One region of the Enterovibrio makurazakiensis genome, then DNA from elsewhere that is predicted to be linked to it. Evidence: predicted binding sites of a transcription regulator. Region 1 holds the regulator's gene; each other region holds the start of a gene.
The links. The regulator MetJ, encoded in region 1, represses methionine synthesis genes. The targets are predictions, from matches to a motif close to TTAGACNTNTANANGTCTAA.
Positions count from the first base shown of each region.

Region 1 (10,417 bases):
GTCATTGCTCGAGCGCCAGCTGCAAAGGTGAAATCACCTGCAACGGTATAGGCCGGATTAACGGTCACTCCGCCGCGACGAAGTGCCTGCTGGTAGCCTTGAACGCGAAATTGCGTCAATGCTGCATTCGGATCCCCTGTGATCTGCGCGATCTGCTTGTGGCCTACCTGAGTGAGGTAGTTCACGGCTTCAAATGCAGCAGTAAGGTTATCAATGTGCACCGTTGGCAATTCGAGCTCTGGAGCATATTCACAAGCCATCACAAGAGGTGGCAGGTTCTTTTGCTCGGGTTTGCTGACATCGAACGGAAGATCGGTCCCTAAAAGGAGCATGCCGTCAGCTTGTTTCGTGAAAACTAAGTTCACAAATGAGCTTTCTCGGCTTGCTTGCTGTCCACTGTCTCCAAGCAGCACTAAGTAACCGTGCTCCATGGCAGCTTCTTCGATACCACGAATGATCTCTGTAAAGTAGGGATCACAAATATCGGGAACGATCACCACAATGGTTTTTGACTCATTGCGACGAAGATTTCTTGCGAGCGAGTTAGGGCTGTACCCTGATTCCATCACCGCCTGCTCGACTTTTTTGCGGGTCGACGCTGATACCTTCTCCGGGTTCATCAACGCACGCGATACTGTCGCCGTAGAGACGCCAGCCAGATGGGCAACATCCTTCATTGTCGCCATAGTGCTTTTCCTCTTGCTCGTAATGTATGGCAATGCTTCCCGATTAGGGACCTTCAGCAATAAGACTTTTTGTTAACAGGTCATATCTTAATCTGATGACGATGTATTAAACATGGTCATGTTAACAGTTATTACAAGAATACTGTGATCTTAGTCGGCTTAAGTGAATGAAACTTGTTCAGCTCATATCTTGAGGCTCGATATCCAAAGACCAACGCACCTTTTTCGACAAAGGAAGCTGACGAATGGCAGGCAATGCGGCAGACAATCTTTGTTGTAATATCCGCCGATTTGGTGCTTGAAAAATCAATTGCCAGCGATAGCGTCCTGCACGGCGTGGAAGCGGCGCAGGCGCGGGGCCCATTGCTGCGCATTCATCATTGGGTATGGGGGACGCATCCAGTATGGTTCTGATTTGCTGCAGAAACTGCTCGACATGCTCACTTTGGTTGGCCTCTGCACGAAATAGAGCAAAGAAGCTGTATGGGGGCAGATTGGCTTGCTGTCGCTCAGTCAACGCTTCGGTGGCAAAACTGTCATACCCCTTATGAATGAGCGACTGCAGCAAGGCATGTTCTGGGTGATGCGTTTGCAACAAAACAAAGCCGGGTTTACTTGCGCGTCCCGCACGCCCTGCGACCTGCACAAACAATTGAGCGAGGCGCTCTGGCGCACGAAAATCATTACTGAACAACGCACTGTCTACATCCACCAATGCCACGAGAGTGACATCGGGGAAGTGGTGCCCTTTGGCCAACATCTGTGTGCCAATGAGGATTTGGTAGTCCTTGTTGTGAATGGCATCAAGGTAGGCTTCTAGTGACCCTTTTCGGCGGGTGTTATCACGGTCAATCCGAATGGTTTTGAACTCAGGAAAGAGACTTTCTAGCTGCGCTTCGAGTTGCTCAGTGCCGACGCCGACGCTGATCAGCTGTGTTGACCCACAACTGCCACATTGATGGGGGATAGGGCGCTGCGTTCCACAATGGTGGCAACGCAATTCGCTGCTCTGTTGGTGCAGTGTATAAAACGCGTCACAGCGTTTACATTCAGCCAGCCAACCACACTCATGGCACATGAGCGCAGGCGCATAGCCGCGACGATTTAAAAAGAGCATCACCTGATTGCCTTCAGAAAGGTGCTTTCGCATTTCAGCAATCAGCGGTGCAGATAATCCCGCCTCTAAATACAGCCCACGAATATCGAGTACGCCATGTTTCGCTTTAATAGCGTTACCCGCACGTTTGGATAACGTGAGGTGGTGATATTTACCTGTCTTTGCGTTGTGTAAGCTTTCTAAGCATGGCGTGGCGGAGCCAAGTAACACTGGCACGTTTTCTTCATGTGCACGCATCACTGCAAGATCGCGGGCGTGATAACGAAAAGAGTCTTGTTGCTTATAAGACGCATCGTGTTCTTCGTCGACAATAATAATGCCGAGTGATTTAAACGGTGAAAACAAGGCCGAACGCGTACCAATGATAATGGCCGCTTCATTGTCTCGGGCTGCCAGCCATGCATTGAGTCGCTCAGTGTCATTAAGCGCTGAGTGCATCACTTCAACGGGCACATTAAAGCGACGTTTGAATCGGTTGATGGTTTGTGGTGTTAACCCGATTTCAGGAACTAAAATCAGGGCTTGTTGACCGCGAGCCAATACCGGCTCTAAGGCGTTGAGGTACACTTCGGTTTTGCCAGATCCCGTGACGCCCTCAATCAAGTAACACCCAAACTCTTGGCTAGCGTTGATCGTTGCCACTGTCATCGCTTGTTCGTGATTCAAGGTTGGCTTGTCTTCGACGATGCGGTAGTCAGTCGTCCAAGGCTTGGGGCGCACATTCTGTACGATTTCAATCCAGCCTTTTTCTTCCGCACCTTTAATGACGGTGGCGCTTAGGTCACTTTCTAGTAAATCGCTATGCGCCATTGCGCCGCTGCGCAGCATCGTCAGGATCCGAGCCTGCTTAGGTGCGCGGGTCAATGCGGTGATGGGCTGATCTTTTCCCGCTTCTGTTAGTTGCCAAACGCGCTCGCGCTCGCGATGCGCAGGTTTCCCTTTTCTTAGGCTTCCCGGCATCACCGTGGCTAATGCGTCACCTAATGGGTATTGATAGTAGCGACTCGCCCAGTTTAATACCTTATATAAAGAAGAAGGCCAAAGTGGCGCATCATCGAGCACAGCATTAATGGGTTTGAGTTGTGTGAGCGGGAAATCAGATTGGTCAGTCAGTGCCGTCACGATACCGATTTTGAATTGCTTGCCAAACGGCACGCGCACTCGTCCACCGACCACAGGCATGTCACTGCCAATCAGATAATCAAAGGTCTTATGAAGCGGGACGGGTAATGCCACTTGAGCGATGGTTGGGATCATGAGGTCCTAGCGTCTAGGTGGTTAAGCCAAGTTATCGCGACAGTGTACCTATGGTAAACATGCGGGTAAACAAGTGTGCAAAGCCTAAAATACGTTTTCTTTTGAGTCGCGCCACCAAAGGGCTAGCCTGCTACCAGCAAATGAATTGAACAAAAAAGTTGCTATCACAGGTCTCCTTGATTAGAATTTCGCGCCTACAAATTTTTGTCAACGACGTGTGGTGCCCGATAGGCTCGGGAGAGCGACACGGCCTTATATTAGAGGTTATCCCTATGAAAGCTGGTATCCATCCAGAGTACAAAGCAGTAACAGCAAAATGTTCTTGCGGCAACACTTTTGAATTCAACACAACTATGGCTAAAGACATTAACCTAGATGTGTGTGACAAATGCCACCCATTCTACACTGGTAAGCAACGTGTTGTTGACACTGGCGGCCGTGTTGATCGCTTCAACAAGCGTTTCGGTGCGTTGTCTAGCAAGTAATATTGCAGATTTCGAAAAAAAGGGAGGTGCGAAAGCACCTCCCTTTTTTTATGCCTGAATCGGCATATACGACCTGTCACATAAATCAGTAAAGATACTAATGAAGAATAACCGCGGATTGGGGTGGTTCTCACATTCTCACTGCGTTAACATTTTATGATTATATTTAGGGTAAGGATGTTCTCACCCTTAACTTGTTACGGATTGATCTTATCGCTTGCGAGATCGTTAACGTGACAAGGTTTTTAACCAATAACGATGAATAAAATCAGGAAATAACAACATGTCTGAAGACAAACGCCAACAGGCGCTGGATTATCACGCCTATCCTGTGCCTGGTAAAATCTCGGTAGAAGTGACCAAGCCTGCTGATACCGTGGAAGATTTAGCGTTGGCGTACAGCCCAGGTGTGGCAGAGCCTGTTCGTGAAATCGCACAAGATGCTGACAACGTTTATAAATATACTGCGAAAGGCAATATGGTTGCGGTTATTTCAAACGGCACCGCTATTCTGGGTTTGGGTAACCTAGGCCCGCTAGCCTCTAAACCTGTCATGGAAGGTAAAGCCCTTCTGTTCAAACGTTTTGCCGGTTTAGATTCGATTGATATCGAAGTCAAACACCGCACCATCGAAGAGTTTGTCGACACAGTTGCTAATATCTCCGACACCTTTGGTGGTATCAACCTTGAAGACATCAAAGCTCCCGATTGCTTTGAAATTGAAAAGCAGTTGATTGAGCGCTGTAACGTGCCGGTTTTCCACGATGACCAACATGGTACGGCGATCGTCACGGCAGCAGGTATGCTGAATGCGTTGGAGCTGCAAGGCAAAAACATCGAAGACGCTGTTGTCGTATGTTTAGGTGCGGGCGCTGCGGCAGTTGCGTGTATGGAACTGCTGATCAAATGTGGTGCGCAGCGTGAAAAGATTTACATGCTTGACCGCAAAGGTGTGATTCACACGCGCCGTGATGACATCAACGAATACAAGCAACTGTTTGCCAACAACACGGACAAACGCACATTGGAAGATGTGATCGAAGGTGCAGACATTTTCTTGGGTGTTTCTGGCCCAGACTTGCTGCCACCAGAGGCCTTGAAGCTGATGGCTGAAAAGCCGATCGTGTTTGCGTGTTCAAACCCAGATCCAGAAATCAAACCTGAGCTGGCACACCAAGTGCGTGATGATTTGATCATGGGTACGGGTCGTTCAGATTACCCGAATCAAGTGAATAACGTACTTTGCTTCCCGTTCATCTTCCGTGGTGCACTAGACGTACGTGCAAGCCGCATCAATGATGAAATGAAGTTAGCGGCGGTTGAAGCAATTCGTTCACTGGCAAAAGAGCCCGTACCCGCTGATGTATTGAAGGCTGCCCGCGTTGATGCATTGAGCTTTGGTATTGATTACATCATTCCTAAGCCTATGGACCCTCGCCTATTGCCACGCGTTGCGAAAGCCGTTGCGGTTGCTGCGGTTGAGTCAGGCGTTGCGCGTATTGAAATGCCAGAAAACTATATGGCCGATAAGTAATAGATGGCTGATAAGTAAAAGTACGGAAGAAAAATATCGGCACGAAAGACGAGTAACGGCCTCGGAGACGTTTCACTCTTCTGTCGTACTTTGAAGGAAAATAGTACTGTTTTTCTTTCGACGAAAAAAAACCAGCCAATCGGCTGGTTTTTTTGTCATAACTTTGTCATTGCGACGATGAAATCAATATTCTTCGTCGTTAAACTCGATACCTAATTCTTTCATGATGCGCTTCACTTCGGCAGGCACGCTATCCGCTTTGTCTTTGCGAATGTCGTCATCTGTTGGTAGCGGTTGGCCTGTGTAGGCATGCAAAAACGCTTCGCACAACAGTTCACTGTTGGTGGCATGACGTAAATTATTGACCTGTCGACGCGTACGCTCATCTGTCAGGATTTTAAGCACTTTCAGTGGGATAGAGACGGTGATCTTCTTTACTTGTTCTTTCTTTTTACCGTGCTCGGCGTAAGGGTTAATATATTCGCCATTCCACTCTGCCATCGTGCACCTTCTAAGCAGTTTCATTGATAAATCGCTGTCAACACCGGAAGCATGATGCCCAGGTTGGATGAATTTCGAATTTTAGCGATATTAACCGCTACATGTAAAGACATATAGACGTCCAGAAGTATTGACGTCTTGATTGTGAGTGGTTAAGGTTGAGCCTATCTGCTCGTATTATGATCGCATTTTGACAGGGAAAGACACCATGAGCGACAAGAAGTCAGCCACGATTGCCGTACGCACTGGCATCACTACCGATTCTCAGCACAATGCTGTGGTTCCTCCTATTTACCTTTCTACCAACTACGAATTCCCTGAGTTCGGCGAAGTGCCGACGTATGACTATGCGCGTGGTGGTAACCCAACGCGTAACCTTTTAGAGACGGCGCTTGCTGAGCTTGAAAACGGCGCGGGTGCGGTAGTGACGAACTGTGGCATGTCTGCCATCAATCTGCTGCTTTCTTTAGTTGGTCCCGATGATCTTATTGTTGCCCCGCATGATTGCTATGGCGGCACATACCGTTTGTTTGATTCCCGTGCGCGCAAAGGCGCATTTAAGATTGAGTTTGTTGATCAGTCTGATGAAGCCGCATTGGCATCAGCGTTGGCAAAGAATCCTAAGTTGGTGTGGATTGAAACCCCATCAAACCCGTTATTGCGCGTTGTCGACATCGAAGCGATTAGCCAGCAAGCACAGGCTGTGGGGGCGTGGGTTGGGGTCGATAACACGTTCTTATCTCCTGTATTGCAAAAGCCGCTGAATCTTGGCGCTGACTTTGTGGTGCACTCGACCACGAAATTCATCAACGGTCACTCTGATACAGTCGGGGGTGTGGTGGTTGCTAAAGAGCAAGCATTGGCGGATGAGTTGAAGTGGTGGGGTAACTGTATCGGCGCAACCGGTAACGCGTTTGATAGCTATATGACCTTACGTGGGTTACGAACGTTGAGCGCGAGGATGCGTCAGCACGAAGAGAATAGCGCAGAAGTCCTAGCCTTCTTGCAAACTGAGCCGTTGGTCCGTGTTATTTACCATCCGGCATTGCCAGAGCACCCAGGCCATGACATAGCCAAGAAGCAGCAAAAAGGCTTCGGCGGCATGTTGAGCTTTGAGCTCGAAGGGGGTGATAACGAGTTGAAGCAGTTCTTGAATGCACTCGAACTCTTTTCATTGGCAGAATCCCTTGGTGGCGTAGAAAGCTTAGTCACACATCCAGGCTCGATGACGCATCGCGCCATGTCTGACGAGGCGCAAGCGGAAGCAGGTATTGCTGCAACCCTCTTGCGTTTATCTATCGGTCTGGAGGATCATACGGATTTGGTCGCCGACCTGAAACAAGCATTCGATAAAGTGAGAGAGAATCAGTAATGAGCGCGGTTGAAGTCGTATCCCCTCAGCAGTCGCCGTCCCGCCAGTTGCATAAATTTGGTGGTAGCAGCCTTGCCGACCCAGAGTGTTTTCGCCGAGTGGCGAGAATTCTGGCGCAATATAGTGGTGCGACAGACATTATTGTCGTTTCAGCCGCCGGTAAAACCACCAATCGCCTTATCGAATGGCTAGGATTGTTGGATAAAGATGGACGCTTGGCCCACGAAACCCTACAAAGCTTGCGTAAGTATCAGCAAGATTTGATTGAAAATCTGATTGAAGGCGAAGCCAAACAATCCCTGGTTGACGCTCTGTATGAAGATTTCAGCAGTATGGCGCAGGTCGACGAGAGCGCACTGGGTGTTGCTCTGCGATCTTGGGCGCAAGGTTTTGGTGAAGTGTGGTCTGCACGTTTGTTGTCAGCGTTATTGACGCAGCAAGACATGCCCGCTGTGAAGCTCGATTCACGCAGTTTCTTGCGTGCAGAACGTTCGGTTCAGCCGGAAGTCGATCGCGCCAGTTCATGGCCTTTGTTGAAAGAACAATTGGTGCAACACACCCAGCGCCGCATCGTGATCACTGGATTTATGGCTCAAAACGCATCGGGCGAAACGGTGTTGTTAGGGCGAAATGGTTCGGACTATTCTGCGACCATCATTGGTGCGCTAGCCGATGTGAGCCGTGTGACCATTTGGAGTGATGTAGCAGGGGTTTACAGTGCAGATCCTCGTCTTGTTGATGATGCTTGCTTATTACCGCTATTGCGTCTCGATGAAGCGGCAGAGCTTGCTCGCCTTGCTGCGCCCGTGCTTCACACTCGTACATTGCAGCCTGTGGCGCAAAGCTGTATCGATCTGAATCTACGTTGTAGCTACGATCCCGAATCGGGGTCGACCCGTATCGAGCGCGTGCTGGCATCAGGACGTGGCGCCAAAATTATCACTTCGCTCAATGATGTGTGCCTACTCCAACTTGATGTGCCGCGAGGTCATGATTTTCATGTGGCGCGACGTGATATCGAACGATTGCTGACACGCAATCAAATTCAGCCATTGGCCTTGTCTGCCAGTGCTGATCAATATCGTATTCAGTTGGCTTACACCGCTGAAGTTGTCAACAGTGTGCTTGAGCAACTGCAAGATGCGGGCATTCCTGCTGATATTCGATTGCGTGAAGGCTTTAGCCTTGTGGCGGCAGTGGGGGCGGGCGTCACGGCGAACCCAGTTCATTGTCACGGTTTCTATCAACAACTGCGTGGTCAGCCGATTGAATTTATCAGCGAATCAAACAGTGGGCTGAGCATTGCGGCACTGCTGCGTAAAACGAATACGTCGTCACTAGTGGCAGATATCCATTGTGCCTTGTTCCAAGCGCAGCGTCGCATAGGCTTAGTACTGCTGGGGAAAGGCAACATTGGTAGCCGTTGGTTATCACTATTTAGTGAACAAAAAGGCGCGTTAGAAAAACGCCACGGCATGAACTTTGAACTCATTTCAGTGCAAGATAGTCATCATCAGTGGGTCGACTTTTCGGGTATTGATGCTGACGCTGTGATGGAACACTTTAGCGAGCGCGCGACGCCTTACGAAGCAACAGACTGGATACAGAACCTGCTCAATCATCCTTATGACGACATTGTCGTGCTTGATGTGACGGCAAGTGCGCCACTGGCGGGTCAATATCCTGATTTGGCAGAGCACGGTTATCACCTTATCTCTGCCAACAAAGTGGCAGGCTCTGCCAGCGGTGAGCATTACCATCTAGTACAAGATGCGTTTGCTAAGACGGGTCGCTACTGGCTTTACAATGCTACCGTGGGCGCCGGGTTGCCGGTGAACCATACTGTGCGAGACTTACGCGAAAGTGGCGATCAGATTATCGCGCTGTCAGGCATCTTCTCGGGCACATTATCTTGGCTTTTTCAGCAATTTAACGGCGACGTTAAATTTAGTGAGCTGCTAGAGCAAGCATGGCAACAAGGGCTAACGGAACCCGACCCGCGAGAAGATCTTAGCGGTGCGGATGTCATGCGTAAGTTGGTGATATTGGCTCGCGAGTCGGGTCTTGATGTAGAACCAGAGCAGGTGCAAGTGCAATCCTTAGTGCCAGAGGCATTGGCATCGTTGTCACTCGACGGCTTCCTTGATCAGAGTGTGTTACTTGATGAAGCGCTGGAAGAGTGGTTGGAGCAAGCCCAAGCAGAAAATGGTGTGTTGCGTTATGTGGCTCGTTTAACGCGTAATGGGAAAGCGCGTGTTGGCTTAGAGGTTGTTTCTGATGAACACCCACTGGCGAACTTGCTGCCGTGTGACAATATCTTTGCGGTCGAAAGCCAATGGTATCGAGAAAACCCATTGGTGATACGCGGTCCCGGTGCAGGGAGGGACGTTACTGCTGGTGCATTATTGTCTGATTTGAATCGCATCGCATCCTTGCTTAAATAACAAGAAAAGCGAGGAAAAAAAGCGGAGGGTTAACCTCTGCTTTTTTTATGTGAGTAAGATGCATATTGATCATGAAGAAATTTCACGATAAGCAAGTTGACATTGAGTTGCTCGCAATTCAATATCTAGACATATAGACGGCTAAACGGATGTCGTCATCAAGGATTTCTCGGTGAACTTACACCGAAGTAGGGAGACGTTATGGGTTATTCACATGCCAGCCATCTGGATTCACTAAATCAGAACCTTTCTGATTTAAGCGGCGATATCAATGTATCGTTTGAATTCTTTCCACCTAGTTCAGAAGCGATGGAACAAACGCTCTGGGCATCGGTTCAACGTCTAAAAAATCTTCAACCTAAGTTTATGTCCGTCACGTATGGCGCGAACTCGGGTGAGCGTGATCGCACCCATTCAATCGTAAAAAGCATCAAGCAAGAAACGGGTATTGAAGCCGCCCCACATTTAACGTGCATTGACGCCTCGCGTGAAGAACTCAAAACCATAGCGCGTGACTACTGGAACAGTGGTATTCGCCATATCGTCGCGTTACGTGGCGATTTGCCAGAGAAAGGCAAAAAGCCAGAGATGTATGCGTCGGATTTGGTTGAACTACTGAAAGGCGAAGCGGACTTTGATATTTCGGTTGCGGCTTACCCTGAAGTTCATCCAGAAGCAAAAAGTGCTCAGGCAGATTTGATTAACTTGAAACGCAAAGTGGATGCGGGCGCGAACCGTGCGATCACTCAGTTCTTCTTTGATGTGGAAAGCTATTTGCGCTTTCGCGACCGCTGCGTTGCGGCAGGCATTGATGTTGAGATTATTCCCGGGATTTTGCCTGTGTCGAATTTTAAACAGGCGGCAAAATTCGCCAACATGACCAATGTGCGAATTCCTAACTGGATGCATAATCAATTTGCGGGGTTAGAAGATGATCCTGTGACGCGTCAAATGGTAGGTGCAAGCCAAGCCATTGATATGGTGCGAGTACTGAGCCGTGAAGGTGTGAAAGATTTCCATT
Region 1 covers NZ_JAKJSE010000019.1:54,984-65,400, forward strand. The annotation lists gene cytR (DNA-binding transcriptional regulator CytR) at 1-710, opposite strand, end outside; gene priA (primosomal protein N') at 865-3,060, opposite strand; gene rpmE (50S ribosomal protein L31) at 3,333-3,545, shown strand; gene L4D06_RS15120 (malic enzyme-like NAD(P)-binding protein) at 3,829-5,079, shown strand; gene metJ (met regulon transcriptional regulator MetJ) at 5,263-5,580, opposite strand; gene L4D06_RS15130 (O-succinylhomoserine (thiol)-lyase) at 5,789-6,952, shown strand; gene L4D06_RS15135 (bifunctional aspartate kinase/homoserine dehydrogenase II) at 6,952-9,396, shown strand; gene metF (methylenetetrahydrofolate reductase) at 9,598-10,417, shown strand, end outside.

Region 2 (10,417 bases), on a different contig from region 1:
GGCAGTAATAAATATCGATATTCATTTTGTTCATGATGTTCCTTACCATGCGCTCCAAAGCAGTTTTAATCCGACAGCGAACGTAAGCCATTCAAAGGCCACTTTGATCAATTGATTGCTGTACTTGTCAGCCATGTAAGCGCCCAAGTATCCGCCGAGTAACGACCCAACCAGCAGTGCGGGTATCCAAGGCCAATAGATATCGGCACCAGCGACAGCGAGTGTTACCGCACCCAACCCATTCCAAAAGATGCCCACGCTGACCAAGGTCAGCGCCACCGCTTGCTTGTAGTCTAAACCGAACCATCGCACCAAAAAGAGGGTAACGAAAAGCCCAGTACCTGCTGTTAAAGAGCCATTGAGTATGCCAATGACACTCAACCCGATGCAGCCAATGACCAAGCCCAAGGTGTCGCGATGTTTAGGCTCAGCTTCTTGCCCCAAGGTTTTTCGCATTCGGGAATAGAGACCAAGCGCAATGATCAGCGCCCCCAGCAGTGCTTCTGCCACAGGGCCGGGCACGAACAGGATAAGGTTAGCGCCTGCAACAACCCCTGTAGCCCCAGCCAGCACCACATAGAGAGTCAGTGCAGGGTCGAGGTTGCCACTTTTCCAGTGCTTTATTGCCGCGCCTAAGCCAAGTGCCACAGACGCGACTTTATGTGTGGCGAGTGCCACTGAAAATGTGAGCCCGAGAAACAGCAGAAGCGGCAGTTGCAGCAACCCAGCGCCTCCGCCAGCAAGAGAGGCCAATGTATTGGCTATGAGTGAGCCTATGAACAGGCCAAAGGTTGCGAGAATATCCATATTCGCTCAGTTAACAAGAGATGAGTTGGCAGTGGTTATGCCGTTATTGAGTGTTGATACCACGGCGGTTAAATAGATGCCAGTATTAGAAAAAAAGAAAAGCCTGTGACGAGCACAGGCTTAAGCGTTGGATAGCAGAGAAGGAAGATTACCAGCCTTTCACCGCACCACCATCGAAGATGTCCATCGCAGCGCTAAAGACAGCATCTGACTGGTAAGCTTGAACGAACTGCTGAACGTTCTGCGCTTTCACATTGTCTGCACGAGCCACAATCAGGTTCACGTACGGAGATTCTTTGTCTTCAACGAATACACCGTCTTTTTCTTGTGAAAGACCGATAGTCGCCGCGTATGTGTTGTTGATGATCGCCAACGTCACGTCGTCCAGAGAACGCGGAAGTTGCGCGGCTTCTAGCTCAACAATGTCCAAGTTCTTTGGGTTGCCCACGATATCAAGAACGGTCGCTTGAAGGCCAACGCCATCTTTTAGTGTTAGCAAGCCTTGCTCTTCAAGAAGAATCAAAGAACGGCCTAGGTTGGTTGGATCGTTAGGTACCGCGATCTGTGCGCCATCTTGGATTTGCTCAACAGAAGTCACGGTGTTTGAGTAACCCGCAATTGGGTAAACCAAGGTGTTACCTGCGATAGTGAATTTGTAACCGCGGTCGCTGATTTGCTGGTCCAAGTAAGGCTTGTGCTGGAAAGCATTGGCGTCGATCGCACCTTCTTCCAGCGCCGCATTCGGTGAAACGTAATCGGTAAACGTCACCAGTTCCACGTCTAAGTCGTATTTTTCTTTGGCCACTTTTGCAGCGATTTCTGCTACTTGCTCTTCTGCACCCGCCATCACGCCGATTTTTACTTTGGTCAGGTCAATGGCCTTTTCTTCACCACAGCCAGTTAATGCCAGTGCCGAAGCCAAACCTAGAGCGGTGGCGATTTTTTTAAGATTGAACGTCATTTGCGCATCTCCTATGAGCTTAAATTTCCATTATTTTTTTGATTTTCTAGATTTATCTGTGGTCGACGCGTTTAACGAAGTAATCACCCGCCGACTGAATCAGTTGAACCAATATGACGAGCATGACAATGGTGATCATCATGACGGTGCCGTCAAAGCGCTGGTATCCATAGCGAATGCCAACATCGCCCAGGCCACCGCCGCCTACCGCGCCAGCCATCGCCGAATAGCTAACCAGCGTGACCAAGGTGATCGTTACGCTGTTCACAATGCCGGGTAGCGCCTCGGGCAAGAGAACCTTGCGAATAATTTGCAGCGGGGTTGCCCCCATTGCTTGCGCCGCCTCAACAAGACCTGAAGGCACTTCAATCAGCGCACCTTCGACAAGACGGGCAATGAAAGGGATGGCACCAACAATCAAAGGCACGATGGCTGCGGCTGTACCTATCGAGCTACCCACCACAAGGCGAGTAAACGGAATGATGGCAACCAGTAATATGATGAAGGGGATAGAGCGACCAATGTTCACCACGGCCCCTAGGCTGCGATTAAGTAGCTTGTTTTCCAGCAAACCACGGGGTTTGGACAGATGAAGCAAGACGCCTAAAGGAATACCAAATACAAAGCCAATGAAACCAGAGACAAACACCATGGTGAGGGTTTGGCCGAGCGCATCAATCAATAAGCTAACGAGGCGTTCGTTTTCCGCGAACCAGCCAGAAATGGCAGCAATATTAAGCGACATAACCAAGCACCTCGATGTTGACGTTGTGTTCTTTTAAGTAATCCAATGCGCGTGTGACATCTGGAGCATCACCGAAAAACTCTGCCAGCATGAGGCCGAATTTCACGCCGCCAGCGTAATCCATGTCGGCGCTTAAAATGCTCACATCGATATTGAACTTGCGCGAAACTTGGCTTACCAGTGGGGCATCCACGCTGGTGCCGGTAAATTCAAGGCGAACTAATGGCGGCAGATCCCCTGTGTTTTCAGTTTGCAGTCGCGCTGCATAATCTTGAGGAATCGACAGGTTCAGGGTGGCGCGAATAAAGTCGCGGGCAAGTTCGGTTTTTGGGTGGGCGAAAATATCGCCGACCGTGCCTTTTTCTACCAGTTTGCCGTCGCCGATAATTGCCACTTCATGACAGATGCGCTTTACCACATCCATTTCATGGGTGATCAGCAAGATGGTTAAACCCAACTTCTGATTAATCGTCTGCAGCAGATTCAAAATTGAATGGGTGGTGGCAGGATCTAAGGCGCTGGTGGCCTCGTCGCATAGCAGGACTTTTGGGTCACTGGCGAGTGCGCGAGCAATGGCAACGCGTTGCTTTTGTCCGCCACTTAAATTTGCAGGATAGCTGGAACGTTTATCTTCTAGGCCAACTAACTCAAGTAACTCTGTCACTTTGTTTTGGATATGCGCGTGGTCTTTACCAGCGAGTTCAAGAGGTAACGCGACGTTATCAAACACGGTGCGAGAAGAGAGAAGATTAAAGTGCTGGAAGATCATGCCGATCTTCTGGCGCTCACGTGTCAGCTCAGACGCTGAAAGGGTGGTGAGTTCTACGCCATCGACGTTGACATTCCCACTTGTTGGTCGCTCCAACAAGTTAACAATACGAATCAAGGTACTTTTACCTGCGCCAGATGCGCCGATAACCCCAAAAATTCTGCCCTTTGGAATGTGAAGGTCAATATCACGCAAAGCATGAATCGTTTTCACGCCCTGTTTGAATTCTTTATTAACCTGACTAATTTCGATCATAAGCCATCCTGGACAAAATCGTGTTAAATAATCGTTAAAATGTAGTGATAATCGTTGCTTTTGTTCTTCACTGTGGAATTTGATGCTATTTATAGTCGAACGACAAGTCAATAGATATTTTTACGGCTAGACGTCTATACGGTTGTTTGGGTGGGTTTCTTGGTGTGTTTTGAGGGAAGCTCGAAGACAATGTCTTAATAAAAGCCGAGTAAGGCAGGACGTTTACTGGGAAGGCCCTATAGAAATACCCAAACCAGAACGGTTTGTAATTAAATTTCTGTTGTTCGTGAACCAACTGCTTAGTTTTTGCACTGAAGCACGTCGTTAACGTCGCTTTTACAGTAAGGTATCGGGTTAATTTCATATGAATGGTGAATATGACGTTAACTGCCTATTTAGCACACAATAAGTCGTTTAAGCGTGCAATGCTCTGCGCGAGCACCTTGAGTTGGCTGCTTGTTTCTTTGATGCCGGTGATTAACGCACACGGCAGCAGTGCGGGCGTGTGGGCGACACTTTGCACCGTGAATGGCTTTGAGTTGGTGCAAGTCGAAGAGGGGGAAACCTCCAAAACGCACAGCAGTAAGCCTTGCCCATTTAGCCATTTTTCTTCCTTTCATCATCACTCGCTTTCTTTCAATCCGGTTTATACACGTAGCTCTGAAATCGCGCTTGAATCCTATCCGTACTTCGTAAAAAGGATTCGGTTTGAGCTGCCTGTGACCCGAGCGCCACCTTCATTCCTCCTTGCTTAAATACCGCATAAAAACAACAAGGGCTTATACCCAAACGTAAAGTCAAAATGCAATGTCACTGCGTTTTTCGGTGCATCTCATGATGCTTAAGAAGCGCGGTGAGGTCGCGCATGAAAAAAGGAATGATTCATGGTTATTTCTAACCCCAGTAACAATCCTCTAGACACACTGGCGAAGCAAAAATCTCGTTATTTTCTCACTTGGCGCTGGCACTTCTACTCAGGGTTATTCGTTATCCCTTTTATGCTGATGCTAAGTGTTACCGGTCTCATCATGCTGTTTGATGATGAAATTGAAGCGGTGCGATATGGCGAGGTGCTGTCGGTCAACCCTAGCACGTATCCATCTCAAGAACCGTTGCCCATATCTGCGCAATTAGAGGCTGTGCAACACGCGTACCCTGATGGCACGGTAACGCAGTTTGTGCCAGCGACTTCTTCTGACGTCGCTAACCGATTTTCCGTCACCATGGCTGATGAATCGACGCGGTTTGTACTGGTGAATCCTTACAACGCAGACATCACTGGCACGATTGATCGCAGCGACAGTTGGTATCAATTGGCGAACGACATTCACGGCACCTTATTGATCGGTGATGTGGGCGATTATTTGATCGAGATTGCCGCTAGCCTGACGGTGATTCTCTTGGTGTCGGGGATATATCTTTGGCTACCCAACGACAATGCGCGCCGTGCTGGTTTTCTGAAAATTCGCACTGACAGTGGGTCAAGAGTTTTACTGCGTGACCTTCATGCCAACATAGGTGGCGTACTCTCTATTGTGCTTCTCTTTTTCGTGCTGAGTGGCTTGGCGTGGGCGGGCGTATGGGGCGCGAAAATCGTGCAGCCTTGGAACAGCTTTCCTGCCCAGAAATGGGATGATGTGCCTGTGTCTGACATTAACCACAAGGCGCTAAATCATGGTTCAGAAGAAGAGATGCCGTGGAACCTTGAACTGACGCCGTTACCTCAATCTAACGTGCATGTGCACGGCGAAGAAATCACCTCGGGTTCATCGGCAGGGAGTGCTGAAAAAGCAGGAATGGCCACTGAGCAAATCGGCATCGATCGTGTGGTGAATGAAGCGAAAGTGTTGGGTTTTGGGCAATACAAACTCAATTTTCCGCGCTCAGAAACAGGTGTGTTCACGGTATCAGCGAACACCATGAGCGGGGATATTACAGACCCAACGCAAGACAGAACCACCCACATTGATCAGTATTCTGGAAAGGTACTCGCTGACGTCACGTGGAATGATTACAACACCATCGCGAAAGCCATGGCGGCAGGTATTGCGCTGCATCAGGGAGACATAAGCATTATCAACAAAGTCGCAAATGTATTCTTCTGTTTGGCGTTTATTCTGATCGCTATCACGGGAGGCGTAATGTGGTGGCAACGTCGCCCTGTAGGTCAGCGAAAGCTGGGCGCACCACCGAAACTCGCAGATTCAGGGCTTTGGAAAGTGGGAATTGTCAGCGTTGTTTTGGTGTGTATCGCATTTCCGATGGCAGGATTAACCATTGTGGCTTTGATGGTGATAGATGCGTTGATTTGCCGATATATGGTGACATTTAAAGATGCGTTAAGTTAACGCGAAAACGTTTTTTGTTTCGACAAAAAACACGATGACATGCCTTCCTGTGGGAAGGCATTTTCGTCTCTACCAAAAAAATGTAAACACAACGCGCAGGGATAAGGTTGACGAGGCGTAGCACGTTATTGGTCGGTCACAGAGGCCGTTATCTATCAGATGTTTAGATTTCTAGTGATCATTGTTTGACCAACTTCAAACAACCTCGCCCTTTTACTACTTGCTGGCTGCGATAATAGGTAAAGTTATTGCAACAAACCATTAACTCATCGGTGTGATTGATGAGTATCGTGTTAGTAAGGCAGTACCTACTTTTAGATGTAAACCTTCAGTACTGCCATATCTTTCGCCTTTCCCAAGCAAGGAGATCACTCTCATGTACAAACGTCGTTCGTTTCTTGCCGCAACAGCAGTTGCACTCAGTGTGCTGCTAACTGGTTGTGGTGAAGAAAAGCAGGAAGCAAGTGCGCAGGCGCAGCCAGTAGCACAGGAAAAAATCAATTGGAAAATGGTAACGACTTGGCCGAAAAACTTCCCTGGGTTAGGTACAGGTGCAAACAACCTTGCTGAGCTAATCACCGAGATGAGTGATGGTCGTTTGGACGTGAAAGTATACGGTGCCGGTGAGCTAGTTGGCGCATTGGATGTGTTTGATGCCGTGTCTCGTGGTACGGCTGAAATGGGTCACGGTGCAGGCTACTACTGGAAAGGCAAAGCGCCAGCAGGTCAATTCTTCGCGGCAGTACCTTTTGGTCTAACTGCACAAGAAATGAATGGCTGGATCTACAGCGGTGGCGGTCTTGAGCTTTGGGCTGAAGCGTACGAACCGTTTGGCATTATTCCTATGCCTGCGGGTAACACTGGCGTTCAGATGGGCGGTTGGTTTAACAAAGAAATCAACACCATCAGCGACCTTGAAGGCCTGAAAATGCGTATTCCTGGTCTGGGTGGCGAAGTGCTGAAACGCGCAGGTGGTACACCTGTACTGTTACCGGGTGGCGAAATCTTCCCATCACTGCAATCAGGTGCCATTGATGCAACTGAGTGGGTAGGTCCATACAACGACCTTGCATTTGGTCTGCATAAAGCATCGAAATACTACTACTACCCAGGTTGGCATGAGCCGGGCACAACCCTTGAAGCGCTGATCAACAAAAAAGCCTTCGATGCCTTGCCAAAAGATTTGCAAGCTATCGTTTTGGCAGCAACACGCGTGGCGAACGCGGACATGATTGCTGAGTTCACTGCGCGTAACAATGCCGCGTTGGAAAGCTTGGTAAACGAGCACAATGTGGATTTGCGTCCGTACCCGAAAGAAGTGCTGTCACAACTTCAAGTATTGTCTGATGAAGTGGTTGCCGAGCAAGCGCAGGTCGATGAAATCAGCAAGAAAGTTTACGAGTCTTACAAAGGCTTCCGTGACCAAGCGATCGATTGGCATGCCATTTCAGAGCAAGCCATGCTGAACGCACGTAACCCGCAGTAACCTTTAAGAGGCGATTCTGAATCGCCTCTTTTTCTTTCCAATTTTAGCCAACAGGCTGATGTTAGAGTAGCTCTATGAATACCGCCTCTCCCCAATTGATCGCTCTTATTAAGGGGATCAACCGTTTTAGTGATTGGACGGGACGCATTGTTTCCTGGTTCGTCTTAGCCATCGTGCTAATCACCTTTGTCGTGGTTGTCATGCGCTATGTGCTCAATTCTGGATCGGTGTTTTTGCAAGAATCTGTCCTTTATTTCCATAACTACGTCATCATGCTCGGCGCGGCATATGCCTTATTGAAAGGCGCTCATGTTCGCGTTGATATTTTTTACCGCCCTATGTCAGACAAGAAAAAAGCATGGGTCGATTTGCTCGGATTTCTCTTCTTATTGCTCCCAACATGCAGTTTCATTTTTTACATCGCTTGGGATTACGTTTCCGTGTCTTGGCAAATCATGGAAGGCTCGCAAGAAGCGGGCGGGGTAGATGCAAAGTACCTTTTTAAAACCAGTATCTTACTGATGCCTGTTCTTATGATTATTCAAGGATTCGCCGAAGCGCTGAAGTCAGTGCTGACCATTACTGGTCACCAAGATATTGCCAAACAACTTGAAGAACACGATGAGGAGCACGCGCTATGAGTGAATTCCTCGCCCTGTTCCTTTTCCTGTTTACCTTTGGCGTGTTGCTGGTCGGCTACCCTGTCGCGTTCACCCTTGGTGGTTCTGCACTTCTGTTTGCATTGATTGGCGGTGTGACTGGCACGTTTGATCCTGCGTTTTTAGAAGCGATTCCGAACCGTATTCAAGGCACGCTATCGAATGAATTGCTGGTCGCGATTCCCTTGTTTATTTTCATGGGAGTCATGCTTGAGAAATCGCGTATCGCAGAAGATTTGCTTGATACCATGGGGCAAGTGTTTGGTGGCCTTGCGGGTGGCTTAGGCATTTCAGTTACCATTGTGGGCATGTTGCTGGCGGCAAGTACTGGCATTGTGGGCGCAACCGTGGTCACCATGGGTTTGCTGTCGCTACCTTCTATGATGAAGCGTGGCTATTGTCCAAAACTGTCTACGGGTATCATCTGTGCCTCGGGCACATTAGGACAAATCATTCCACCTTCCATCGTCTTAGTATTGCTCGGCGATGTGATATCTTCGGCGTATCAACAAGCTCAGCTAGACCAAGGTATTTACTCACCAGAAAGCGTCACTGTTGGCGATCTCTTTCTTGGTGCGTTGATCCCAGGCTTTATGCTCGTCGGCATGTACATCGTTTATTTGATTGTGATTGCGATTACCCAACCGCACCGTGTTCCGCCGATCCCTGCTGAAGAAAGAAAGGTCAGTAAAGAGTTGTGGATGCAGGTACTTACCGTTTTGTTCCCACCCGTGCTTTTGATTGTGTTGGTGCTAGGCTCAATTCTTGGTGGTATCGCAACGCCGACAGAGGCCGCTTCTGTCGGGTCGGTGGGAGCCATTATTCTTGCTGTCAGCAAACGTATGTTCAGCCTGTCGATTCTGCGTGATGTCCTGAGAAGTACCACCGAAGTGACGGCCATGGTCTTCCTGATCCTGATTGGCGCATCCTTGTTTGCGTTGGTGTTCCGCGGATTTGGCGGCGATGACATTGTTCGTGATTTCTTGATGAGCTTGCCGGGAGGTGTTTTCGGTGCCATGTTGTTGGTGATGTTGGTGCTGTTTCTACTGGGCTTCTTCCTCGACTTCATTGAGATTACCTTCGTGGTTATCCCGATTGTCGCGCCAATACTGCTGACCATGGGCGTCGACCCAGTATGGCTTGGGATCATGATTGCGCTGAACTTGCAGACATCTTTCCTGACGCCGCCATTTGGCTTCTCGCTGTTCTACTTGCGAGGTGTGGCACCGGATTCCATATCAACCATGGATATCTATCGTGGCGTGTTGCCTTTCATTTTGATTCAATTGGTGATGTTGGGGCTATTGGCCTACTGGCCTACCTTAGCTACATGGTTACCAGACATCGTTTACGGTTAAGAAATAGCCCAAAAAAAGCCTCCAAATAACGGAGGCTTTTTTGTCTCAACAATTACGCTTGACGCTTATCCAGTCTCAGTTTCTACTACGTTTCTTTTGAGTCACTTTTTGTCTGGAGATGACGTGACATCTGCTGTTGATATCGCCATGTTGGCGGTCTTTATTCCTACTTTTTTCTTTGTCTCGGTAACCCCAGGGATGTGTATGACGTTCGCCATGACGCTTGGAATGAGTATTGGTGTTCGTAAAAGCCTGCACATGATGTGGGGTGAGCTGATTGGTGTTGGCTTGGTGTCGCTAGCCTCAGTGGTCGGTGTGGCGGCAATCATGTTGAACTATCCAAGCCTGTTTGCTGTGCTTAAGTATTTGGGTGGCGCATACCTATTCTATTTGGGTATTCAAATGTGGCTGTCCAAAGGGAAAATGGCTATTCCTGATGATTTGTCAGTTAGCACTAACACGTCTCCATTCTCTTTAGCGATGCAGGGCTTTGTGACCGCGATTGCGAACCCGAAAGGCTGGGCGTTCATGGTATCGTTGCTTCCGCCATTTATTAACCCTCAGTTAGCGATGCCCCCGCAGCTCGCTGTGCTCATCGGCATTATCTTGATGACGGAATTCGGTTGTTTGTTGCTTTACGCAAGTGGTGGTCGCACGTTGCGTCACTTTTTGCAGAAAAGCGGCAATGTACGCTTGATGAATCGTATTGCTGGCTCACTAATGATGGGTGTTGGCGTTTGGTTGGCTGTGGGCTAATTACCGTGATTACCGCACTTTTAATGCTGTTCTGCATGGTTTAAAAAGTGCGGTAATTTGCAGGGTGTTAGAGCAGACTAATCTTTGTAGGTTTCAGCGATTTTTATAAAGTCGTTTTGCATATCAAACATCAAATCGACCAGCATGGGATCGAAATGTGTCCCTTTGCCCTCTCTGATGATCTCAAACGCTTCATCATGAGTCATGGCTGATTTGTAGACACGCTTACTCACAAGAGCATCAAATACATCCGCCACAGCCATCAAACGGGCG
Region 2 covers NZ_JAKJSE010000036.1:40,594-51,010, reverse strand. The annotation lists gene L4D06_RS23030 (Rdx family protein) at 1-34, opposite strand, end outside; gene L4D06_RS23025 (sulfite exporter TauE/SafE family protein) at 43-807, opposite strand; gene metQ (methionine ABC transporter substrate-binding lipoprotein MetQ) at 956-1,768, opposite strand; gene L4D06_RS23015 (methionine ABC transporter permease) at 1,821-2,513, opposite strand; gene metN (methionine ABC transporter ATP-binding protein MetN) at 2,503-3,537, opposite strand; gene L4D06_RS23005 (hypothetical protein) at 3,915-4,292, shown strand; gene L4D06_RS23000 (PepSY-associated TM helix domain-containing protein) at 4,422-5,885, shown strand; gene L4D06_RS22995 (TRAP transporter substrate-binding protein) at 6,262-7,371, shown strand; gene L4D06_RS22990 (TRAP transporter small permease subunit) at 7,446-8,012, shown strand; gene L4D06_RS22985 (TRAP transporter large permease) at 8,009-9,388, shown strand; gene L4D06_RS22980 (LysE family translocator) at 9,536-10,144, shown strand; gene L4D06_RS22975 (response regulator) at 10,222-10,417, opposite strand, start outside.
Region 2: metN (methionine ABC transporter ATP-binding protein MetN) is a predicted target of MetJ. The motif match lies at 3,656-3,675, and genes of this name have one in related genera.

Region 3 (10,417 bases), on a different contig from region 1:
TCAAATACCTGAGACATAACAGCCTGCCACTCTTTACCGTGCGGGCGAACACGTCCGAATCGTGCAAACACGATTAAATGGCTGACTTCATGGGGAACGACTTCGTTAATAAATGCTTCTGGGTTTTCTGCTAGTAATACGGGATTAAAGCGAAGTTGCCAGCGCTGAAGCAGCGCCATTCCTGCCGTTTTTCCCCGAATATCAAAACGAATAGCTGGCACCGAAAAATCTACATTGAGGATCTGATTCGCATGATAGATGCATTCGCTTACGCGTCGGGTAATACGGTAGTGGAGTTCGTTCATCGCTTTGGCAAAGTAAAATGGTGACAGCGGCTAGGGTAAAGATTGGCATGAAAAAAAGGAAGCCGAAGCTTCCCTTTTCTTAATCTGTGGCGCTGCGTGGTAGCGATTACTTGATGTTAGCGAAGTCGCGCAGTGCTGCCACTTTGTCGGTTTTTTCCCAAGGGAATTCTTCACGACCGAAGTGACCGTATGCTGCTGTCTTCTTGTAGATAGGTTGCAGCAGATCCAGCATTTCTTGTAGGCCGTATGGGCGAAGGTCAAAGTGCTGACGTACCGCTTCGATGATGATTTCTTCAGATACTTTCTGAGTACCAAAGGTTTCAACCATGATAGACGTCGGATCAGCAACACCAATTGCGTAAGACAATTGGATTTCACAGCGATCTGCTAGACCAGCAGCAACGATATTCTTTGCTACATAGCGTGCTGCGTATGCCGCTGAACGGTCAACTTTTGATGGATCTTTACCAGAGAACGCACCACCGCCGTGACGCGCTGCGCCGCCGTAGGTATCAACGATGATCTTACGACCCGTCAAACCACAGTCACCCATTGGGCCACCGATAACGAAACGACCCGTTGGATTGATGAAGAATTTGGTTTCTTTGTTCAGCCATTCTGAAGGCAGTACTGGCTTGATGATTTCTTCCATTACCGCTTCACGTAGGTGCTCAGTGGTCACTGAATCACAGTGTTGGGTAGAAAGAACAACCGCGTCGATACCAACAATTTTGCCTTGGTCGTATTGGAATGTAACTTGTGATTTCGCATCTGGGCGAAGGAAATCTAGCTTACCGCTCTTACGCACTTCTGCTTGTTTCTTAACAAGAAGGTGAGAGTAAGTAATCGGTGCTGGCATTAACACGTCAGTTTCGTTACATGCGTAACCGAACATGATGCCTTGGTCGCCTGCGCCCTGTTCTTTCGGGTCTGCGCGGTCAACACCTTGGTTGATGTCAGGCGATTGCTTACCAATGGTGTTCAATACGGCACAAGAATCAGCATCGAAGCCCATGTCTGAGTGAACATAGCCGATTTCACGAACGGTTTGACGCGTCAGTTCTTCGATATCAACCCAAGCAGAGGTAGTGATCTCACCACCCACCATGACCATGCCGGTTTTCACGTAAGTTTCACAAGCAACGCGGGCTTTAGGGTCCTGCTCCAAAATCGCATCAAGTACGGCATCTGAAATCTGGTCAGCAATTTTGTCTGGGTGACCTTCCGAAACCGATTCTGAAGTAAACAGGTGTTTGGCCATGTCGCGTTCCTTAAAATAAATATTTAACTGGATATAGGTTGATATACGTTTAAATGGTTAGATGTTTTACCATCTGGACGTCTATTCTACGCATGGGCGATAAGAAATCAACCATGCAATTTGTCTGTGTAAATAGAAAACGATTGCGTTCCGTGTCGCAAGATGTCGAATCTAAACGTTTCTTTCGCGTTCAAATCCTAAGAAAGCCGATATATCAGCCATGTAAATCGTTTGCAGACGAACGGCAGTCTTGCGACAATACGACCCCGCCAAGTTCTGCGATCAGGCCTCTCTCAATATTGAGTGTTGCACCTGTTTGCATATAAAACAAAACGTCTATTGATCTCAGGAGCAGACATGTCTTCCCGCAAGGTTTTAGCAAATGCGATTCGTGCACTAAGCATGGACGGTGTACAACAAGCCAACTCTGGTCACCCGGGCGCCCCTATGGGCATGGCTGATATCGCCGAAGTACTGTGGCGAGACCACATGAACCACAACCCGCAAAACCCTGAATGGGCTGACCGCGACCGTTTCATCTTGTCTAACGGCCACGGTTCAATGCTGATTTACTCTCTGCTTCACCTCACTGGTTACGATCTGTCGATTGATGATCTGAAAAACTTCCGCCAACTGCATTCAAAAACCCCAGGTCACCCTGAATACGGTTATGCACCAGGCATTGAAACCACCACTGGCCCGCTAGGCCAAGGCATTACCAACGCTGTTGGTATGGCAATGGCAGAGAAATCTCTGGCGGCGCAATTTAACCGTGAAGGCCACGACGTCGTTGACCACAACACTTTCGTGTTCTTGGGTGACGGTTGTCTAATGGAAGGTATTTCTCATGAAGCCTGTTCACTGGCGGGTACGCTAGGTTTAGGCAAGCTGGTTGCATTCTGGGATGACAACGGTATTTCTATCGATGGTCATGTTGAAGGCTGGTTCACTGACAATACACCTCAGCGTTTTGAAGCTTACGGCTGGCATGTTATTCCTGCTGTTGATGGTCACGATGCTGACGCAATTAATGCCGCTATTGAAGCGGCAAAAGCAGAAACAGGTCGTCCTACCCTGATTTGTACCAAAACCGTGATCGGTTTCGGTTCACCAAACAAAGCGGGCACCCACGATTGTCACGGCGCACCACTAGGCGCAGATGAAATCGCAGCGACCCGTCAACAACTCGGCTGGGAACACGGCCCGTTTGACATCCCTGCTGACGTTTATGGCGCATGGGATGCTAAAGAAGCGGGTGCGGCAAAAGAGGCGTCTTGGAATGAAAAGTTTGCTGCGTATGAAGCGGCTTATCCTGAACTGGCTGCTGAATTCAAGCGCCGCGTAAACGGTGACTTGCCAGCAGAATGGGAAGCAAAGGCAAACGCAATCATTGCTGATCTGCAAGCTAACCCTGCGAACATTGCATCACGTAAAGCATCTCAAAACGCGCTAGAAGCGTTTGGTGCGATGCTCCCTGAATTCATGGGCGGCTCTGCTGATCTTGCGCCTTCAAACCTGACCATGTGGTCGGGTTCGAAAGCCGTGACGGCTGACGACGCATCAGGCAACTACATCCACTACGGTGTGCGTGAGTTCGGTATGACGGCGATCATCAACGGTATCGCACTTCACGGCGGTTTCGTGCCTTACGGTGCAACATTCCTGATGTTCATGGAATACGCACGTAACGCAATGCGCATGGCTGCACTGATGAAAATTCAGAACATCCAAGTGTACACCCATGATTCTATTGGTTTGGGTGAAGATGGCCCAACACACCAACCGGTTGAGCAAATCGCATCTCTACGCCTAACGCCGAACATGAGCACATGGCGTCCGTGTGACCAAGTGGAATCTGCGGTTGCGTGGAAACTGGCTATTGAACGTAGAGATGGCCCAACATCACTGATTTTCTCGCGTCAAAACTTGGCACAGCAAGATCGTTCTGCTGAGCAAGTAGCTGACATCGCGAAGGGCGGCTACGTTCTGAAAGATTGTGCAGGCAAGCCAGATCTAATTTTGATCGCGACAGGTTCTGAAGTGGAACTGGCAGTTGAAGCTGCTGAACAATTAGCGGCTAACGGCACACAGGTTCGTGTTGTGTCTATGCCTGCCACTGACGTTTACGACCAACAAGATGCGGCGTACCGTGAATCTGTATTGCCTTCAGACGTGACTGCTCGTGTTGCAATTGAAGCGGGTATTGCTGACTTCTGGTACAAGTACGTTGGCTTCGACGGTCGTATCATCGGTATGCACACCTTTGGCGAATCTGCACCAGCGGGCGAGCTGTTCAAGATGTTCGGTTTCACCGTTGAAAATGTGGTTGAAACGGCGAAAGAACTTCTCGCGTAATAGCAAGACAGTGACAATGAGAACCGAGCCAGCTGGCTCGGTTTTTTTTTGCTTAAAAAAGATGGAGCACGCCTGCATTGTGTTTGGATTCTAGAGCAGGAACTATTTGGTATGACGAGGTAATGTCGATGAAAGCGCTTGCTTCTAACAGATATGATTCTACGGATGCGATTGTGATCCGTATCATGTAATATCTAGAACAATAAATTCGTGTTAGGACACAGGGTGCGATGCTTAAGGTAGCGATCAATGGATTTGGGCGTATCGGTCGCAATGTTTTGCGTGCCGTTTACGAAAGCGGAAAGAGCCAACACATTAAAGTGGTGGCGGTGAATGAACTTGCACAGCCCGATGCGATGGCTCATCTTCTGCAATATGACACCAGTCATGGGCGATTCCAGAAAAAAATCACCAATAATCAGGAACACCTCTACGTTCATCATGAAGACGGTGATTATGATTCCATTCGCCTTCTACACCTTGCTGACATCGAACTGCTTCCTTGGCGAGATCTAGATATTGATATCGTGCTCGATTGCACAGGCGTTTTCGGTAACCGTGAACATGGCCAAGCACATATTGATGCGGGCGCAAAGAAAGTGCTGTTTTCCCACCCTGGCAGCAACGATCTCGATAACACGATTATCTTTGGTGTAAATGAAGACACTTTAAGAACATCTGACCTCATCGTGTCGAACGGTTCATGTACCACTAACTGTATTGTTCCGGTAATAAAAGTACTGGATGAGAAGTTCGGTATTGAATCCGGCACGATCACAACAATCCACTCTTCCATGAACGATCAGCAGGTGATTGATGCATATCACCCAGATTTGCGACGCACACGTGCTGCCAGTCAGTCTATTATTCCTGTCGACACCAAATTACATTTAGGAATTGGAAGAATATTTCCGAAATTTTCTGACAAATTTGAAGCAATTTCAGTTAGAGTTCCTACCATAAATGTCACAGCGATGGATTTAAGCGTCACAGTTAACACAAAAGTGAAAGTTAATGACGTAAATCAATCACTCGAAGAGGCAGCTCGGTGTACATTGAGTGGCATCGTCGATTATACCGAGGCACCATTAGTCTCAATTGACTTTAACCATGACCCTCACAGTGCCATTGTCGATGGCTCGCAAACACGAGTGAGTAACCACAATTTGGTGAAAATGCTGGTGTGGTGCGATAACGAGTGGGGGTTTGCTAACCGGATGCTAGATACCGCGTTAGCCATGGACGCAGTTTCCAGTGGCTCGAAGGCTTGAGTCACGGCTTTTACTTCGTAAGAGCTAAAGCAAATTTATTAATTTTTGCAACTTTATAGAGAGGACGAAAATGTCTGTAATTAAAATGACCGATCTGGACTTGGCTGGCAAACGTGTATTTATCCGTGCCGATTTGAACGTACCAGTAAAAGACGGCAAAGTAACTTCTGACGCGCGTATCCTAGCGTCAATCCCAACCATCAAAACTTGCCTAGAAGCTGGCGCAAAAGTGATGGTAACTTCTCACCTTGGTCGTCCAACCGAAGGCGAGTACGCGGAAGAGTTCTCTCTACAACCAGTTGTTAACTACCTAAACGACGCGCTTGATTGCGACGTTAAACTAGCAAAAGACTACCTGAACGGCCTAGAGCTGAACGCGGGTGAGCTAGTGGTTCTAGAAAACGTTCGCTTTAACAAAGGCGAGAAAAAGAACGAAGACGAACTGTCTAAGCAATACGCTGCATTGTGTGACGTATTCGTGATGGATGCATTCGGTACTGCTCACCGCGCTCAAGCGTCTACTTACGGCGTAGGCGTATTCGCACCAATCGCATGTGCGGGTCCACTTCTAGCGGCTGAGCTTGAAGCTCTTGGCAAAGCAATGGACAACCCAGAGCGTCCATTGGTTGCTATCGTTGGTGGTTCTAAAGTTTCTACCAAGCTAACTGTTCTTGAGTCTCTATCTAAAATCGCTGACCAATTGGTTGTTGGCGGTGGTATCGCAAACACCTTCATCGCAGCTGAAGGCCACAACGTGGGCAAATCACTGTACGAAGCTGACCTAGTAGACACTGCTAAGAAGCTAATGAAAGAGTGTGCGATTCCAGTAGCAACTGACGTTGCATGTGCAAAAGCATTCGATGAAAACGCAGAAGCTGAAATCAAAAACGTTGCTGACGTTCAAGATGACGACATGATTTTCGACCTTGGTCCTCAATCAACTGCAGCACTTGCTGAAATCATCGGTGCAGCGAAAACTATCCTTTGGAATGGTCCAGTTGGCGTATTCGAATTCAAGAACTTTGAAGCCGGTACTGCAGGCATTTCTAAAGCAATCGCTGAGTCTGCAGGTTTCTCTGTAGCAGGTGGTGGCGACACACTAGCAGCTATCGACAAGTTCGGTATCAAAGCTGATGTTTCTTACATCTCTACTGGCGGTGGCGCTTTCCTTGAGTTCGTTGAAGGTAAAGTACTTCCAGCTGTTGAAATGCTAGAAGCACGCGCTAAAGCGTAATTGATGAAACGGAGGTTGATAGCCTCCGTTTTTTTATGTGTTTCTCACCCAAAATTGCGTGCGGAAATGCATACACCAAAGACAAAAATTAATGTGTTTGGTGAGACGTTTGGGTACAATGCGCAGCGCTGATCGCAAACGTTTGCCGATTTAGCTGAGTTGGTTGGGATATAGCCAGCTTGGTACTGATTCATTCAAAGACTACAGAGTAAATAGGACTATTGTCATGTCTAAGATTTTTGATTTTGTAAAACCTGGCGTTATCTCTGGTGACGACGTACAGAAAGTGTTTGAAATTGCTAAAGAGAACAAGTTCGCTCTTCCAGCGGTAAACGTAGTAAACACAGATTCAATCAACGGTGTTCTAGAAGCTGCTTCTAAAGTTAAAGCGCCAGTTGTTGTTCAGTTCTCTAACGGCGGTGCAGGCTTCTTTGCTGGTAAAGGCGTTAAGCTAGAAGGCCAAGGTGCACAAATCCTTGGTGCTGTTGCTGGTGCTAAATACGTTCACGCTGTAGCTGCTGCTTACGGTGTTCCAGTTATCCTGCACACTGACCACGCTGCGAAGAAACTTCTTCCTTGGATCGACGGCCTACTAGACGCTGGTGAAGCACACTTTGCTGAAACGGGTAAGCCTCTGTTCTCTTCTCACATGATCGACCTTTCTGAAGAGTCTCTAGAAGAAAACATCGAAATCTGTTCTGCATACCTAGCGCGCATGGAAAAGATGGGTATGACGCTAGAAATCGAACTAGGTTGTACTGGTGGTGAAGAAGACGGCGTAGACAACTCTCACATGGACGCGTCTGAGCTATACACTTCTCCAGAAGACGTTGCATACGCATACGAGAAACTGAGCGCAATCAGCCCACGTTTCACTATCGCAGCATCTTTCGGTAACGTACACGGTGTTTACCAAGCAGGTAACGTTGTACTGACTCCAACTATCCTACGTGACTCACAAGCGTACTGTGCAGAGAAATTCGGTATTGCATCTAACGCTCTGAACTTCGTATTCCACGGTGGTTCTGGTTCTTCTGAAGCAGAAATCCAAGAGTCTATCGGTTACGGTGTTATCAAAATGAACATCGATACTGATACTCAGTGGGCAACGTGGGACGGTATCCGCACTTACTCTGCTGATAACTTTGATTACCTACAAGGTCAAATCGGTAACCCAACTGGCGAAGCTGCGCCTAACAAGAAGTACTACGACCCACGCGTATGGCTACGTGCTGGTCAGGCTTCTATGGTTACTCGTCTTGAGAAAGCATTTGCTGACCTGAACGCAATTGACGTTCTGTAAGTTCGTTTTTTAAAAAAACGGATTACAAATCTCTCAAAACCCGCTAAATTTAGCGGGTTTTTTTGTGGCTGAAATTTAGTCATGTAACCAGGCCAATTCTGATTGTTGGAAACGACAGGAGGGGTTGGCTTGTGTGATCTTAAGATGAGAGAAAGAGATGACTGAGCAAAATGCGATTCAAGCTGTAGAAGAAACAGCAAATGAAGCAATGAGTTGGTTGGCGTCAAACCATGAACTGATGATTCAGTATGGCGTGAATATTATTACCGCAATCATGATTATGCTTGTGGGTAATTGGGTTGTTAAGAAAGTCGCTGGCTCTGTAGCCGTTGTTCTTAAAAAGCGTGAATTGGACCAAACGGTTGTCGATTTTATCGAAAACTTGGTTCGCTACGTGATGTTTACCATTGTACTGATTGCCGCTCTAGGCCGCGTTGGCGTTGAAACTGCGTCTATCGTTGCGGTTATCGGTGCGGCAGGTCTTGCTATTGGTTTAGCGCTACAAGGCTCGCTATCGAACTTTGCTGCAGGTGTATTGATTGTTACGTTCCGTCCGTTTAAATCTGGCGACCACGTCGAAGTGGGTGGTGTCTCGGGTTCGGTTGCGTCGATTCAAATCTTCTCAACCATCTTGACTACGCCAGACAACAAAATGGTTGTTGTACCGAATGGCACCGTGATTTCTAGCCCAATCACGAACTACTCACGCCATGAAACACGCCGCATTGATTTCGTTATCGGCGTGTCTTACAAGGCCGATCTTAAAAAGACCAAAGAAGTGCTAACGCGTGTTGTTAAAGCAGACCCGCGTGTTCTGCAAGATCCTGAGCCAACGATCGGTGTGCATGCATTGATGGACTCTTCCGTGAACTTTGTTGTTCGCCCTTGGGTAAACACTGCGGACTACTGGGCAACGTACTTCGATTTGATGCAAGCCATCAAAGAAGGTCTAGACGAAGCGGGTATTGAAATTCCATTCCCACAAATGGATGTGCATTACCACGCAGCGGCTGCTGAAGCGAAAGCAAAAGCCGACGCTGAAAAAAAGCCAGTTGCTGAAGCGGTTTAATCGCTTGGATTGTTGAATAAAGCCCTGCAAATATGCGGGGCTTTTTACTATCTATGGCATAGATGAGTCACAAAAAGATCAGCTCCATTGTTTTAAGTTTGAGACACTCTTCAATGCCGCTTAAACTGTAAACTCACTTCTGATTTTCACCTGTGAGACTTAATAAGGTGATTGGGGTGCGATTACTACCAGACGTATCTCAGGACTATTTACGTACATAAATCTATCAAGGACATTGCAAATGGAAGACGCAACGCAAGGCGCAGTGAGCTGGTTTACAGACAACCAAGATCTCCTGCTTCAATACGCAGTTAATATTATTTCTGCACTCGCTATCATCATCATCGGTAACTGGGTCGTTAAAAAAGTTGCTGGTGGTGTCGCAAAGGTAATGCGCAAAAAGGATCTCGACAATGCGGTTGTCGAATTTGTACATACTTTTGTGCGTTATTTATTGTTCGTGATTGTTCTTATTGCTGCACTCGGTAAGTTAGGTGTCCAAACGGCTTCTGTTGTTGCTGTTATTGGTGCCGCGGGCTTGGCTGTTGGCTTGGCGTTGCAAGGTTCACTGTCTAACTTTGCTGCAGGTGTATTGATCGTTGCGTTTCGTCCGTTCAAATCAGGCGACTATGTGGAAATCGGCGGTGTTGCGGGTTCAGTTGATTCAATTCAAATCTTCTCAACGGTATTGAAAACACCAGACAATAAAATGATTGTCGTGCCAAATGGTGGCGTTATCTCAAGCCCAATCACCAACTACTCTCGTCATGACACGCGTCGTATTGATTTTGAAATTGGCGTGTCGTACAGCGCAGATTTGAAAAAAACGAAAGAGGTATTGGCACGCGTATTGGCAGCAGAGCCTCGCTTGCTGGCTGAGCCAGAACCAACCATTGGTGTCGTGGCGCTTGCTGACTCTTCGGTTAATTTTGTGGTACGTCCTTGGGTTCGCACTGGCGACTATTGGGGTGTTTACTTTGATTTGCTGCAAGCCATCAAAGAAGGGTTGGATGAAGAGGGTATTGAGATTCCATTCCCACAAATGGATGTACACGTGCAAAAAACTAGCGACTAACCGCTGTTAGTTGAACAAAACGCCAATGGTTGAGAGGATCGCCATTGGCGTTTTTGTTTGTCGCAGGTTTAGTTTCTACTGCCTGCTGATACGTGAATGTCGAGGTAAGGATTGATCGAGTTAAAACAATTGCTTTTTGTAAGGTGATTTTACTTGCGATTAGGTGAAGGCTTTCCTAACTTGCGTATCTGACGCTATGTGCATTTTAAGTGACTGACGATTGGTCGCACAAAATTTCTAGAAGGAAGCTGATTTATGAGTGACATCCCATCTGAATTAAAATTTGCTGCTTCCCATGAGTGGGTAAGACCTGAAGGTGATGGCGTATATACCGTGGGTATATCTGATCATGCGCAGGCGATGTTAGGTGATATGGTCTTTGTTGACCTACCTGATGTGGGTGACACGGTTGATGCCGGAGACGATTGCGCCGTGGCTGAATCTGTTAAAGCAGCTTCAGACATATATTCTCCGCTGACCGGTGAAATTGTCGCTATCAATGAAGACCTGGACGGTTCACCAGAATACGTCAACACTGATGCTT
Region 3 covers NZ_JAKJSE010000006.1:207,118-217,534, forward strand. The annotation lists gene L4D06_RS04545 (SprT family zinc-dependent metalloprotease) at 1-305, opposite strand, end outside; gene metK (methionine adenosyltransferase) at 412-1,566, opposite strand; gene tkt (transketolase) at 1,924-3,921, shown strand; gene epd (erythrose-4-phosphate dehydrogenase) at 4,152-5,192, shown strand; gene L4D06_RS04565 (phosphoglycerate kinase) at 5,263-6,426, shown strand; gene fbaA (class II fructose-bisphosphate aldolase) at 6,653-7,729, shown strand; gene mscS (small-conductance mechanosensitive channel MscS) at 7,887-8,798, shown strand; gene mscS (small-conductance mechanosensitive channel MscS) at 9,040-9,873, shown strand; gene gcvH (glycine cleavage system protein GcvH) at 10,129-10,417, shown strand, end outside.
Region 3: metK (methionine adenosyltransferase) is a predicted target of MetJ. The motif match lies at 1,632-1,651, and genes of this name have one in related genera.